Linked DNA regions of Ketobacter sp. MCCC 1A13808. Each later gene encodes a partner of the first gene's protein in a complex. Links are inferred from orthologs where the notes say so. Each region holds a gene or a part of one and is shown in the gene's direction. Other genes may lie near its edges.

Evidence for each region.
Region 2: the proteins of aceF (region 1) and lpdA are in contact, whole or in part, in a crystal structure (PDB 1EBD), measured with the Geobacillus stearothermophilus proteins. The link is inferred for Ketobacter sp. MCCC 1A13808 from one-to-one orthologs. Residues at the interface, in WP_033016211.1 of Geobacillus stearothermophilus: Ile130, Ala131, Met132, Pro133, Arg136, Arg140, Glu141, Asn155, Arg157; in WP_049624544.1 of Geobacillus stearothermophilus: Pro340, Ser341, Asp344, Tyr345, Arg403, Asp406, Val408, Glu431, Ala432, Gly433, Asp438.

The regions. Positions count from the first base shown.
Region 1 is NZ_VRKW01000001.1:775,693-782,054, reverse strand. Bases 1,996-4,970 are described here. They hold aceF (dihydrolipoyllysine-residue acetyltransferase), read left to right. Parts: upstream 1,996-2,615; coding sequence 2,616-4,325; downstream 4,326-4,970. Other genes in these bases: FT643_RS03340 (hypothetical protein), read right to left, coding at 4,365-4,859; aceE (pyruvate dehydrogenase (acetyl-transferring), homodimeric type), read left to right, coding at 1,996-2,600. In the rest of the region: more of aceE, read left to right, coding at 1-1,995; FT643_RS03335 (threonine-phosphate decarboxylase), read right to left, coding at 5,320-6,315; adenosylcobinamide-phosphate synthase CbiB, read right to left, coding at 6,312-6,362.
Region 2 is NZ_VRKW01000004.1:142,266-148,472, reverse strand. What follows is about bases 2,300-5,119. They hold lpdA (dihydrolipoyl dehydrogenase), read left to right. Parts: upstream 2,300-2,899; coding sequence 2,900-4,339; downstream 4,340-5,119. Other genes in these bases: sucC (ADP-forming succinate--CoA ligase subunit beta), read left to right, coding at 4,531-5,119; odhB (2-oxoglutarate dehydrogenase complex dihydrolipoyllysine-residue succinyltransferase), read left to right, coding at 2,300-2,832. Outside these bases: FT643_RS10235 (2-oxoglutarate dehydrogenase E1 component), read left to right, coding at 1-1,521; more of odhB, read left to right, coding at 1,591-2,299; more of sucC, read left to right, coding at 5,120-5,694; sucD (succinate--CoA ligase subunit alpha), read left to right, coding at 5,697-6,207. UniProt on the Escherichia coli protein: Lipoamide dehydrogenase is a component of the glycine cleavage system as well as of the alpha-ketoacid dehydrogenase complexes.

The DNA.
Region 1 (6,362 bases):
CGCTGGCGTCCGTGCTCGAACATGAAGGGCCGGAGCGTGCTAAATACCTTCTTGATAAAATGGGTGAAACTGCCCGGCATGCTGGCGTACAAGTAACTGAATTGACGACGCCGTATGTCAACACCATCAACCCGGAAAAAGAAGCACTGATGCCCGGTGATCCGTTCATCGAGCGGCGCATCCGCTCTTTGATTCGCTGGAACGCGTTAGCGATGGTGCAGCGTGCCAACTTATCGGATGACGATCTGGGGGGGCATATCTCCAGCTTCGCGTCTTCGGCTACGTTGTACGATGTGGGTTTCAACCATTTCTTTCGGGCTCCGACTGAGACCTCCGGCGGAGATCTGATTTTTTATCAAGGCCATTCTTCTCCCGGTATCTATGCGCGGGCTTATCTGGAAGACCGGATCACCGAGAAGCAAATGGAGAACTTCCGTCGCGAAGTGAAAAAAGAGGGTTTGTCTTCCTATCCGCATCCTTGGCTTATGCCGAACTTTTGGCAGTTTCCTACCGTGTCGATGGGGCTAGGTCCGATACAGGCCATTTATCAAGCCCGCTTTATGAAGTTTCTTCAGAATCGCGAGCTGATTAAGCAAGACGATCGTAAAGTGTGGGCCTATTTGGGCGACGGCGAGACCGATGAGCCGGAATCCTTAGGCTGCATCTCCCTGGCCGGGCGGGAAAAGCTGGATAATCTGGTGTTTGTTATCAACTGCAACCTGCAACGGCTCGACGGTCCGGTTCGCGGTAACGGAAAAATCATTCAGGAATTGGAGGGTGTTTTCCGCGGAGCCGGCTGGAACGTTATCAAAGTCATTTGGGGGCGGCGTTGGGACCCGCTGTTGGCGCGGGACAAGGAAGGTGTGTTGCGTAAGCGCATGGAAGAAACTGTGGACGGTGAATACCAGAGTTTTAAAAACCACGGAGGCGCCTTTACCCGAGAACACTTTTTCAATAAGTACCCTGAATTAGGTCAGATGGTTGAGCATATGACCGATGAGGAAATTTTTCAGCTTAACCGGGGTGGCCATGACCCGTTCAAGCTCTACGCTGCCTATCATGCTGCTGTGAATCACAAAGGTCAGCCAACCGTGATCCTGGCAAAAACAGTGAAGGGGTATGGCACCGGTTCCGGCGAAGCAGCCAACAAAACCCATTCCATGAAAACCCTCAACATGGAAAGCCTAAAAGCGTTCCGCGACCGTTTTGACATGCCCTTCAATGATGAAGAGTTGAAGAAAATCCCGTTTTATCGTCCCAGTGAAGACAGCAATGAGATGCGTTATATGCGGGAGCGGCGTAATTCCTTGGGAGGGTATCTACCGGTACGGCGCACGGAGTGTGAAACCTTGGAAGTGCCGGAGTTGGGCGTGTTTGGTCCTTTGCTGGAAGGCACCAAAGACCGTGAAATGTCGACTACCATGGCGTTTGTGCGAATGCTGAATTCGTTGGTGAAGCAAAAGTCGATAGGTGAACGGGTGGTGCCGATCGTACCGGATGAAGCGCGTACCTTCGGAATGGAAGGCATGTTCAGGCAATTGGGTATCTACTCTTCCGTGGGGCAGCTCTATAACCCCACGGACAGCGAACAGGTTATGTATTACCGGGAGGATATCAAAGGCCGGATACTGGAGGAGGGTATCAACGAAGCGGGCGCAATGTCGGCATGGATTGCAGCGGCTACTTCATATTCCGTTAATAACTTCCCGATGATCCCTTTTTATATTTTCTATTCGATGTTTGGTTTTCAACGGATCGGAGATCTTGCATGGGCGGCGGGTGATTCTCAGGCGCGAGGTTTTTTGATCGGTGCTACCGCCGGTAGAACCACTTTGAACGGGGAGGGGTTGCAGCATCAGGATGGCCATAGTCATGTGCTGGCCTCTACCATTCCCAACTGTGTTGCTTACGACGTTGCCTATGCGTACGAGTTAGCGGTGGTATTGCATGACGGTTTACGGCGTATGTACAAAGAGAAAGAAAATGTTTTCTATTACATTACCGTAGAGAACGAAAACTACGTGCATCCTGCTATGCCGAAAGGCGCGGAAGAGGGCATTCTGAAGGGTATGTACCTGTTGCGGGAAGGCGACGAGCACAACAAGTTGAAGGTCCAATTGCTGGGCAGTGGTTCCATTCTCAGGGAAGTGGAAGCCGCCGCAGAAATACTGCACGATGTGTACGGTGTTGCGTCGGACATCTGGAGTGTCACCAGCTTTAACGAGCTGCGTAGCGACGGGTTGCAAAAACAACGTTGGAACATGTTAAATCCGGAAGAAGAACCGAAGCTCCCCTACGTCACGAAGTTGCTGCGGGGCCGGAAACATCCGGTGATAGCCGCGTCGGATTACATTAAAACTCACGCCGACCAAATCCGTCCTTTCATCCGCAACCACTACACTGCGCTCGGCACTGATGGCTATGGCCGAAGTGATTCACGGGAACAGTTGCGTCATTTCTTCGAGGTAGACCGATATTTTGTTACGGTTGCCGCGCTTAGCGCGTTGGCGGACAAAGGTCTGATTGGCCGCAGTAAGGTAGCCGATGCATTACAGCGCTTTAGTATCAGTTCCGACAAACCCTACCCACCCCATGTTTAAATCAGGAGAATGACCGTGGCGATTAAAGATGTGTTAGTGCCCGATCTCGGTGGATCAGATGGGGTCGATGTTATTGAACTTTCGGTACAACCGGGTGACCGAATCGAAAAAGAAGATACCTTGCTAGTTGTGGAGTCAGACAAAGCAACGGTAGAAGTACCGTCACCTTATACCGGAGTGGTGAAAACCGTTGTGGTCTCTATTGGCCAGTCTGTTAAAGAAGGCGATAAATTAGTAGAGATGGAGTTGGACGGCGATGAGTCGGAAGCATCTTCAGCAACGAAGAAAGCTGAATCAGAGAAGCCGTCGGCACCGGCCAAAACAGGCAACGCTGAGGACCAGAACAGCAAACTCAAGAGTTCAGAGGCGACGACTGCTGAGAAAAAGCCGTCTTCATCGTCGGATAAAAAGTCCGAAGCAGCCGCAGCCAGCAGTCATCAAATGGAAGTGATCGCCATTCCGGATATTGGTGGTGGCGAAGATGTGGATGTCATTGAAGTCAACGTGCAGGAAGGCGATCAATTAGAGCCTGAACAAACGCTCGTGGTGCTGGAATCCGATAAAGCCACCATGGAGATTCCGTGTCCAAAAGCCGGCACGGTTCGTAAAGTGCTGCTGAAAGTGGGGGACAAGGTTTCGCAGGGTACGCCTGCACTGGAGTTGCTGGTGGCTTCCACCGGGCAACCGGCTGAAGCAGACAGTAAACCCGCAACGGAGCCAGCTTCTTCAGGCAGTACGGCGATATCGTCAAACGAAAAAGCGCAGCCCGCAGAGCAAGCTGCCCGGGTGTCCGGTGTGGGTGAACAGACCCTCACAGCAAGCAAGAAAGTGCATGCCGGTCCGGCAGTACGCCGACTAGCTCGTGAGCTGGGAGTGGACCTGGCGATGGTGAAAGCCTCTGGCCCGCGTGCTCGGATATTGAAAGAAGATGTTCACGCTTATGTTAATAAGCGCTTATCCGGCAAAGCCGAGGCAATTGCAGAAGGGTCGGGATTACCGAAACTACCGGAGATCGACTTTGCTAAATGGGGCGAAGTAGAAGCAGTCGAACTGAACAAAATTAACAAACTGACGGCAACCAACCTGCATCGCGCATGGGTGCACATTCCGCACGTCACCCAGTTTGATGAAGCGGACATTACCGAGCTGGAAACGTTCAGAAAGGCAGAGTCTGCGCGACTTAAAGAGGAAGGCGTTAAGCTCACCTTGCTTGCGTTCATGGTAAAAGCCTGCGCTAAAAGTCTCCAGGAATTTCCCCGCTTCAACAGTTCGTTAAGCCCGGACGGAACCCACTTGATTTTTAAGAAATACATTAACGTGGGTATAGCTGTCGACACGCCCAATGGTCTGGTCGTGCCGGTGATCAAAGACGCGGATAAGAAATCAGTGAAAGAGATTGCTCTGGATATGCAGACTTTGAGTGAAAAAGCCCGTTCCAAAAAACTATCACCCGGGGATATGCAGGGTGGTACTTTTTCAATCTCGTCGTTAGGAGGCATTGGCGGGACGGCGTTTACGCCAATAGTGAACTGGCCGGAGGTGTCGATTCTGGGCGTTTCACGTTCGCAGATGAAGCCGGTGTACAACGGTGAGGAGTTCGAGCCACGTTTGATGGTGCCGTTATCCCTTTCCTATGACCACCGGGTAGTGGATGGTGCGGATGCCGCTCGTTTCACTACCTTCTTGTCACGACAACTGAGCGACATAAGACGTTTGCTATTTTAGCGTTGGTCAAAGATTTTTGGCCGGGTTGACGGTGGTCGCTCAGGCTGCAATGCAGCTTTCAGCGGAATGCAGTTTGCGAAAATGTTTCACAAACTCATTCCGCTCTTTAATGCCTATGGGCTGGCTAAGGAAGTATCGCTGCCAGCAGTCGGTAATGCTTTCAATATCGTCGTCCAGAGGCAAGGCTAAATTTCGGTATTGATAGACTAGCCAAGCGATCGCAGTGGCGTAACGTAAATTGGCGACCAGCTCAATGTGAGGCGCCTTAGTGAATTCATGCTGTGAAGCCATACCTCGAACCGTACTAGCGAGATCGCAGTCGTAGGCGATATGCTTATCCCACACTTCCTGGTGCAGGTCTTCACTAATACCGAATACACCGACCGCTTCATTCTGTAATAGATGCTGCCCCATATCGGATTGATAGCAGGCTGTGGCCAGCATCAGCTTATTGGCAGATTCGGATTCCACCCCCAGCAGTTTTAATGTGGGTCGAATAATGTAGTCCATAAATTCACGACTGTTAATGCCCATTTTAATACTCCAGTCAAAACAACCAATCTCTATTACTACAGTAAGCAAGGAGTCTGCCAGGACGGGGGCGAGGCCGAATGCGTTCCGTATACTATCAAGATGGGTCTTAAGCGGGAGTATTTCAACAGAGATTCGTTGTTGAACGGTATCTATTGTTAAAGTGAGTAAATCGAAATTTAGATCCGGTGGTAAAAAATGTCACATTATGCCGCTATATCGCTGTTTCTCGCTGAAAACGCTGCCCGAGTTGCGGTTAGAGTGGGAGCGTGTTTTTGGTAACGCGCAAATCATTCATGGCGACCTGACACACAAGGCCGCGATTTTTTTAGTGTATAAACCGGCATTGGATAAGCGCTTTAATAACTAAATAGTGTTAGAGAACGCGACGCAACGCCGAGAGGATAAAGCGGTAGTTTCCCAATATGAAAAATTTTCCGACACTTTTGCCATTAATGCGGGTTCAGCGCGATGGGAATTGACCCAAAGTACGGTCCAGCTTTTGTAAGCCCTGAGTGTTGCATAACCCGAACCGAACCCGATTCCAATCTTCGAAAAGACGAATGAGCACACCATTTTTTGCGCAATGTCGGAATAATCGGGAGGCCCAATCTGCGTCTTTTTGCAAACTGCAAAACAGGCCGCTGTTGTCTATTGCCAATGGGCTAAAATGATCTCGCAATAGCGCAGCAAGTTGTTCCGAGGCAGTGTGAATTTGCTGCCGGTTCTGACGCTGCCAAGTCTGATCGAGTAAGGCTTTTTCGCCCAGGTAGGCGGCGGGGTGGCTGATGCCCCAGGGGCCCAGGCTTTGCTCGACAAAGTTCAACAAAGGGCCGGTGCAATGGGCAAATCCCAAACGGATACCGGCCAGGCCGAAAAACTTTCCGATTGATCGCAAAACAACAATATTGCCGGGTAATGAGAATTGCAGCAGAGATTCTTCCGGAGTGGGATCCATAAACGCTTCGTCCACAATCAGGCAGCCGCTTAAAGGTTCGAGCACGCTGGCTAACTCAATCAGTTGTGAGGCTTCAAATCGTTTTCCGGTGGGGTTGTTCGGGTTGATAACGATCACTACGTCATCGCGTTGCAGCTCTGATGGGCGGGGTAATTCCGGGTAAAGCATCACGGTGTGCTGACGGCGTTGCCATTGGTAGCGATATTCTTCGTAGCCGACTTGCGGGATCCACGCCCGGCAGCGCGAACGGTTTTCCGGTAAGCCTTGTATCAACCATTGTGAACCGGGTGTAGCGATACAGTGGCGTCCGTAGTATTGTTGCGCCGCCCAGTGCAGCGCGTCATAGGAGTCCGGCAACCGTTGCCATACTGATTGCGGAATCGGGGGCGGTGTCCAGGCAAAAGGGTTGATGCCGGTGGATAAATCCAGCCACTGTTCCGGTGGTATGTTGAATTGCCGGGCGGCCTTTTGCAGTTGACCGCCGTGCTGCGGTTGCATCATAAAGCCTCGCCTGTAACAAACCAATGGCCGGTGTAAGCGAGAACGGA
Region 2 (6,207 bases), on another replicon or contig:
GTGACCCAGATGGCTATCGATTTTCGTCAACAGTTTAAGAAAGACGTTGTAATTGATCTGATTTGCTACCGGGCTCGCGGTCATAACGAAGCCGATGAACCAGCCATAACGCAGCCGATTATGTATTCTGTTATACGACAGAAAAAGAACCCCCGTGAAATCTATTCCAATCGCTTGGTTGAAGAAGGGTTGTTCAGCCAGGAAGAAGTCACATCGATGATGGATGTGTATCGTAGCGCGTTGGACAACGGACAGCACGTCGTACAGTCATTGGTGAAGAAGCCCAATTCAGAGCTTTTTGTGGATTGGACGCCTTATCTTGGTCATGACTACGCGGCCTACTACGATACCAGCGTTGATTTGAAGCTGCTCCAGGAGTTAGCGAACAAGCTGGATCAACTGCCCGATGGGATGGTGGTGCAGCGCCAGGTTTCCAAAATTCGTGAAGACCGGCAGAAAATGGCAGCGGGGGCATTGGCAATCGATTGGGGCTTTGGCGAAACCATGGCTTACGCAACATTGCTGCACGAAGGCTACCAGGTCCGGTTGACCGGGCAGGACGTGCGTCGTGGTACTTTCTCTCACCGGCATGCGGTGATACACAATCAAAAAGTCCAGGGTACTGTAGTCCCTTTGCAATCTGTAGGGACCAATAATGCTTCCTTCGAATTGTATGATTCATTGTTGTCTGAAGAAGCGGTCCTTGCGTTCGAATATGGCTATTCCACGACAGCCCCTAGCGGTCTGGTGGTGTGGGAGGCTCAATTCGGTGATTTTGCCAACGGTGCGCAGGTTGTGATCGACCAGTTTATCTCCTCTGGGGAACATAAATGGATGCGACTCTGCGGGCTTACAATGTTGCTCCCCCATGGTTATGAAGGTCAGGGGCCTGAGCATTCATCTGCGCGGCTGGAACGATTCCTGCAGCTTTGTGCTGAGCACAATATCCAGGTGTGCGTGCCAACCACACCGGCACAGGTTTTTCACATGCTTCGTCGGCAGGCAATACGGCCATTGCGAAAGCCGCTGGTGGTCATGTCTCCCAAAAGTTTGTTACGTCACAAACTGGCAAAATCGACCTTGGAAGACCTGGCTGACGGGTATTTCAAAGTGGTACTTGAGGATGCATGGGAACACGATCCGAAAGACATTGAGCGCATAGTATTGTGCAGCGGTAAGGTTTATTACGACTTGTTCGAGCATCGGGCTACGCAGGACATCAAGAACACTATGCTGGTGCGTATCGAGCAGTTATATCCTTTCCCCGAAGCGGAACTCAGTAAGCTGTTTGCGCAATACAAAAAAGTGAAACATGTGGTCTGGTGTCAGGAAGAACCCATGAATCAGGGTGCTTGGTATTGCAGCCAGCACCACATGCGGCACGTGGTTCACAGTCATTATCCGGATCTACTATTGCATTATGCCGGGCGTGCAGGTTCTGCAGCACCGGCAGCAGGTTATATGGCGCTGCATCTTGAGGAACAGGCTTCACTGGTAGACACGGCGTTCAACATCGAATAGTAGGTGTCGGGCAATTTATGCCGGCAAGAATTGATTTGGCTAAAAGCTAGAGGCGAATAAGGAACACAAATGACAACTGAAATTAAAGCCCCGCAATTCCCCGAAGCCGTTGCAGACGGCACTGTTGCAACCTGGCACAAAAAGCCCGGTGAAGCGGTTGCTCGCGATGAATTACTGGTTGACATTGAAACCGACAAAGTGGTTTTGGAAGTCGTTGCACCGCATGACGGTGTGGTTGGTAAAATTCTTAAAGAAGAGGGCGATACCGTCCTTAGCCAGGAGCTGGTTGGCTATCTTGAGGAAGGTGAGGGTGCTAGTCCCAAGCCTGCTGAAGCCGCAGCGGAAACTAAAGCAGCACCGGCAGCAGCGCAACCAGAGCCCTCTACTAATAGTGCTGAGGACAGCTGGGGACCAGCAGTAAGAAAACTAATAGCAGAAAATAATTTAGATCCCAGCCAGATAAAAGGCACCGGAAAAGGCGGGCGCATCACTAAAGAAGATGTGTTAAGCCATCTGAAAGGCGGGGCAGCAAAACCGGCTGTTAAAGAAACGCCTAAATCCGGCACCCCGGCACCAATGCCAGCCGGAGCGGTGAATATTGATTTCGGGGATCGTGAAGAAAAACGCGTGCCTATGACCCGTTTGCGTGCCCGAATCGCCGAGCGGCTTGTTTCTGCGCAGCAAAATGCCGCTATGTTGACAACATTTAATGAAGTCAACATGGAACCGGTGATGACGATGCGCAAAAATTACAAGGATATGTTTGAAAAAGCCCATGGGCATCGCCTCGGGTTTATGTCCTTCTTTGTCAGAGCCGCCGTCGAAGCATTGAAAAAGTACCCGTCAGTGAACGCATCCATTGATGGTACGGATATCGTGTATCACGGGTATTACGACGTAGGGGTGGCGGTGTCGACCGATCGCGGTCTTGTCGTACCCATATTGCGCGACGCAGATAAAATGAATTTCGCCGAAATCGAAGGTAAGGTCGTGGATTACGGCAAGAAAGCGCAGGCCGGAAAGCTGGGACTGGATGAAATGACCGGGGGTACCTTCACCATTTCCAATGGTGGTGTATTCGGTTCCCTTTGGTCAACACCAATCTTGAACCCGCCGCAAACCGCCATTCTGGGGATGCATAAAATCCAGGAGCGACCGATGGCCGTCAACGGTGAGGTGAAAATCCTACCCATGATGTATCTGGCAGTATCCTATGACCATCGCATCATAGACGGTAAAGAGGCCGTGCAATTCCTGGTAACGATTAAAGATTTACTGGAAGACCCGGCTCGATTACTGCTGGATCTCTAACAGAACTTTATCGAAAAGCCGGAAAGGATACTGGCTTAAACATACGAATTTTTAATGGGTAATTGTCATGGCAAAAAGTTTCGATGTAGTAGTTATTGGTGGCGGTCCAGGTGGATATGCAGCAGCGATTAAAGCGGCACATTTGGGTTTAAACACTGCCTGTATCGATATGTACATCAACAAACACGGAAAGCCGGCGTTAGGCGGGACCTGTGCCAATGTTGGTTGTATCCCTTCAAAAGCGCTGCTGGACTCAACCTGGAAATATCACGAAGCGAAAGAAGGCTTTGAGATCCATGGTATTGAAGCCAAAAGTGTAAAAATGAATATCGGCAATATGCTTAAACGCAAAGACGATATTGTTAAGAAACAAACCGATGGCGTAGCCATGTTGCTGAAAGCCAACGGCGTTACCTGGCTGCAAGGTCGTGGCAAGCTGTTAGCAAGCAAACAGGTTGAGTTCACACCGCATGAAGGCGATGCGGAAGTATTGCAAGCGGAGAACGTAATTCTGGCGGCTGGTTCAGAACCGATCAAACTCGGGGTTGCGCCTTTGCATGACGACATCGTTGTGGATAATGCAGGTGCACTCGAGTTTACTGACGTGCCTAAAAAGTTGGGCGTGATTGGCGGTGGTATTATTGGCCTGGAATTGGGCAGCGTATGGAACCGTGTGGGCTCCGAAGTGGTTGTGCTTGAGGCGATGGACTCGTTTTTGCCCATGGTGGATCGTCAAATTTCTAAGGAGTTGCTGAAAAATTTGAAAGGCCAGGGCATTGACGTGCGTCTTTCTGCTCGTGTGACCGGAACCACCGTTGACAAAAATAAAGTGACTGTTGAGTACACCGATTCAGAAGGCGATCAATCCGTAGTGGTGGATAAGCTCATTGTTGCAGTGGGCCGCCGCCCTTACACAGTGGATCTTTTCTCTGCGGACAGCGGAGTTAACCTGGATGAACGTGGATTTATTTTTGTGAACCAAAGCTGCGCAACCGATGTGCCGGGTGTATACGCCATCGGTGATATCGTGCGCGGCCCGGCGCTGGCACATAAGGCCACCGAAGAAGGTGTCATGGTTGCTGAAATTATTGCCGGACATACGACGGCCATTAACTACGATTGCATTCCTTCTGTTGTGTATACCCATCCGGAGGTTGCCTGGGTAGGAATAACGGAAGAACAAGCGAAGTCGGCGGGCGACGATTATAAGGTCGGGTCTTTCTCTTTTGCAGCCAACGGTCGTGCAGCGGCCGCGAACGAAACAGCGGGAATTGTGAAAGTCGTTTCCGATTCCACCAGTGACCGCATTCTGGGTGTTCATATTGTCGGGCCTCAGGCATCGGAACTGATTATGCAGGCGTTGATCGCGATGGAGTTCGGTGCAAGTACGGAAGACCTGCAGATGATGGTTTTTGCCCACCCCTCCTTGTCAGAAGTATTCCATGAAGCTTGTCTCGATGTGGATGGCAAAGCCATACATTCAGCCAAGCGTAAACGCCGTAAGTAATATTTTGAAGTTTGGGTTAAGTCGGGTTTCCCGGTGCAACCTTTTTACTGGACTAGGACTACGATTGTTCAGTTGGTAGGAGCTTAACAACTCCAAAGCGCATTTTGCGCAAACTGGTGCGAGGGAAAAGATTCGCGTCAAGCAAGTATAATGTGGGAATTTCCACACAATTTCAGATCGATGGTGAGCCAATGAACTTACATGAGTATCAAGCCAAGCAATTGTTCGCTCAGTACGGTCTGCCTGTTTCACAAGGGGTTGCAGCAAGCACACCCGAAGAAGCAGCAGACGCCGCTGATAAAATCGGCGGAGATCGCTGGGTGGTTAAAGCACAGGTCCACGCGGGGGGGCGTGGTAAAGCGGGTGGTGTGAAACTGGTCAGCTCTAAAGAAGAAATTATCCAGTTCGCGAAGGCGCAATTGGGTACAAACCTTGTGACCTATCAGACCGATGCAAAAGGTCAGCCGGTTAATAAGATTCTGGTAGAAACCTGTACCGATATTGATCAGGAGCTGTATTTAGGTGCAGTTGTAGATCGTGCAACTCGTCGTGTGGTGTTCATGGCATCCACTGAAGGCGGTGTTGAGATAGAGAAAGTGGCAGAAGAAACCCCTGAGAAAATCCTGAAAGCTGAGATCGATCCATTAGTCGGTGCGCAGCCCTATCAGGGTCGCAATCTGGGGTATCAGTTGGGCCTGTCTAACGATCAGGTTAAGCAATTCACCAAGATCTTTATGGGTCTGGCGAAATTGTTCGAAGAAAAAGACATTTCCCTGATTGAAGTGAATCCGCTGGTTATCACGTCTGAAGGCAATTTACACTGCTTGGACGCGAAGTTGGTTATTGATGGAAACGCGGTTCTGCGTCACCCGGATCTGGCCGACATGTACGATCCGAGCCAGGAAGATGAGCGTGAGCGTCGTGCTGCGGAGTGGGATCTTAACTACGTAGCGCTGGAAGGCAATATTGGTTGCATGGTAAACGGCGCCGGCTTGGCAATGGCCACCATGGATATCATTAAGCTGAAGGGTGGCAAGCCTGCTAACTTCCTGGATGTGGGTGGTGGTGCTACCAAAGAACGTGTCACGGAAGCATTCAAAATCATTCTTTCTGACCAAAGTGTTGAAGCCGTTCTGGTTAATATCTTCGGCGGTATCGTGCGTTGTGATCTGATCGCAGAAGGTGTTATCGGTGCGGTTCAGGAAGTAGGCGTAAAGATTCCGGTAGTGGTTCGTCTGGAAGGCAATAACGCTGAGCTGGGTGCGAAAGTACTCTCAGAAAGCGGGATGAATATTATAGCAGCGACTGGCTTTAATGACGCTGCCGAGAAAGTTGTTGCAGCGGTGAGAGGTTAATCATGAGCGTTCTAATCAACAAAGACACAAAAGTCATTTGCCAGGGCTTCACTGGTGCTCAAGGTACTCTGCATAGCACTCAGGCAATTGAATACGGTACGCAAATGGTCGGTGGCGTAACTCCGGGTAAAGGCGGTTCCGAGCATTTGGGTTTGCCCGTTTTTAACACTGTAGCTGAGGCGAAAGCCGCTACCGATTGTGATGCGACCGTGATTTATGTACCGGCTGCGTTCTGCAAAGATTCCATAATCGAAGCAGCAGATGCAGGCATTCCTTTAATCGTGTGTATTACGGAGGGCATTCCTGTTCTGGATATGTTGTACGTAAAAGAATACGTAGCACAGAAAGGTTTGCGCCTAATTGGTCCTAACTGCCCCGGCATTATTACCCCAGGTGAATGTAAAATCGGTATCATGCCCGGTCACATCCATCAGCCCGGTAAGGTCGGCATCGTTTCGCGTTCCGGTACCTTAACCTATGAAGCGGTTAACCAGACGACCGCTTTGGGTTTCG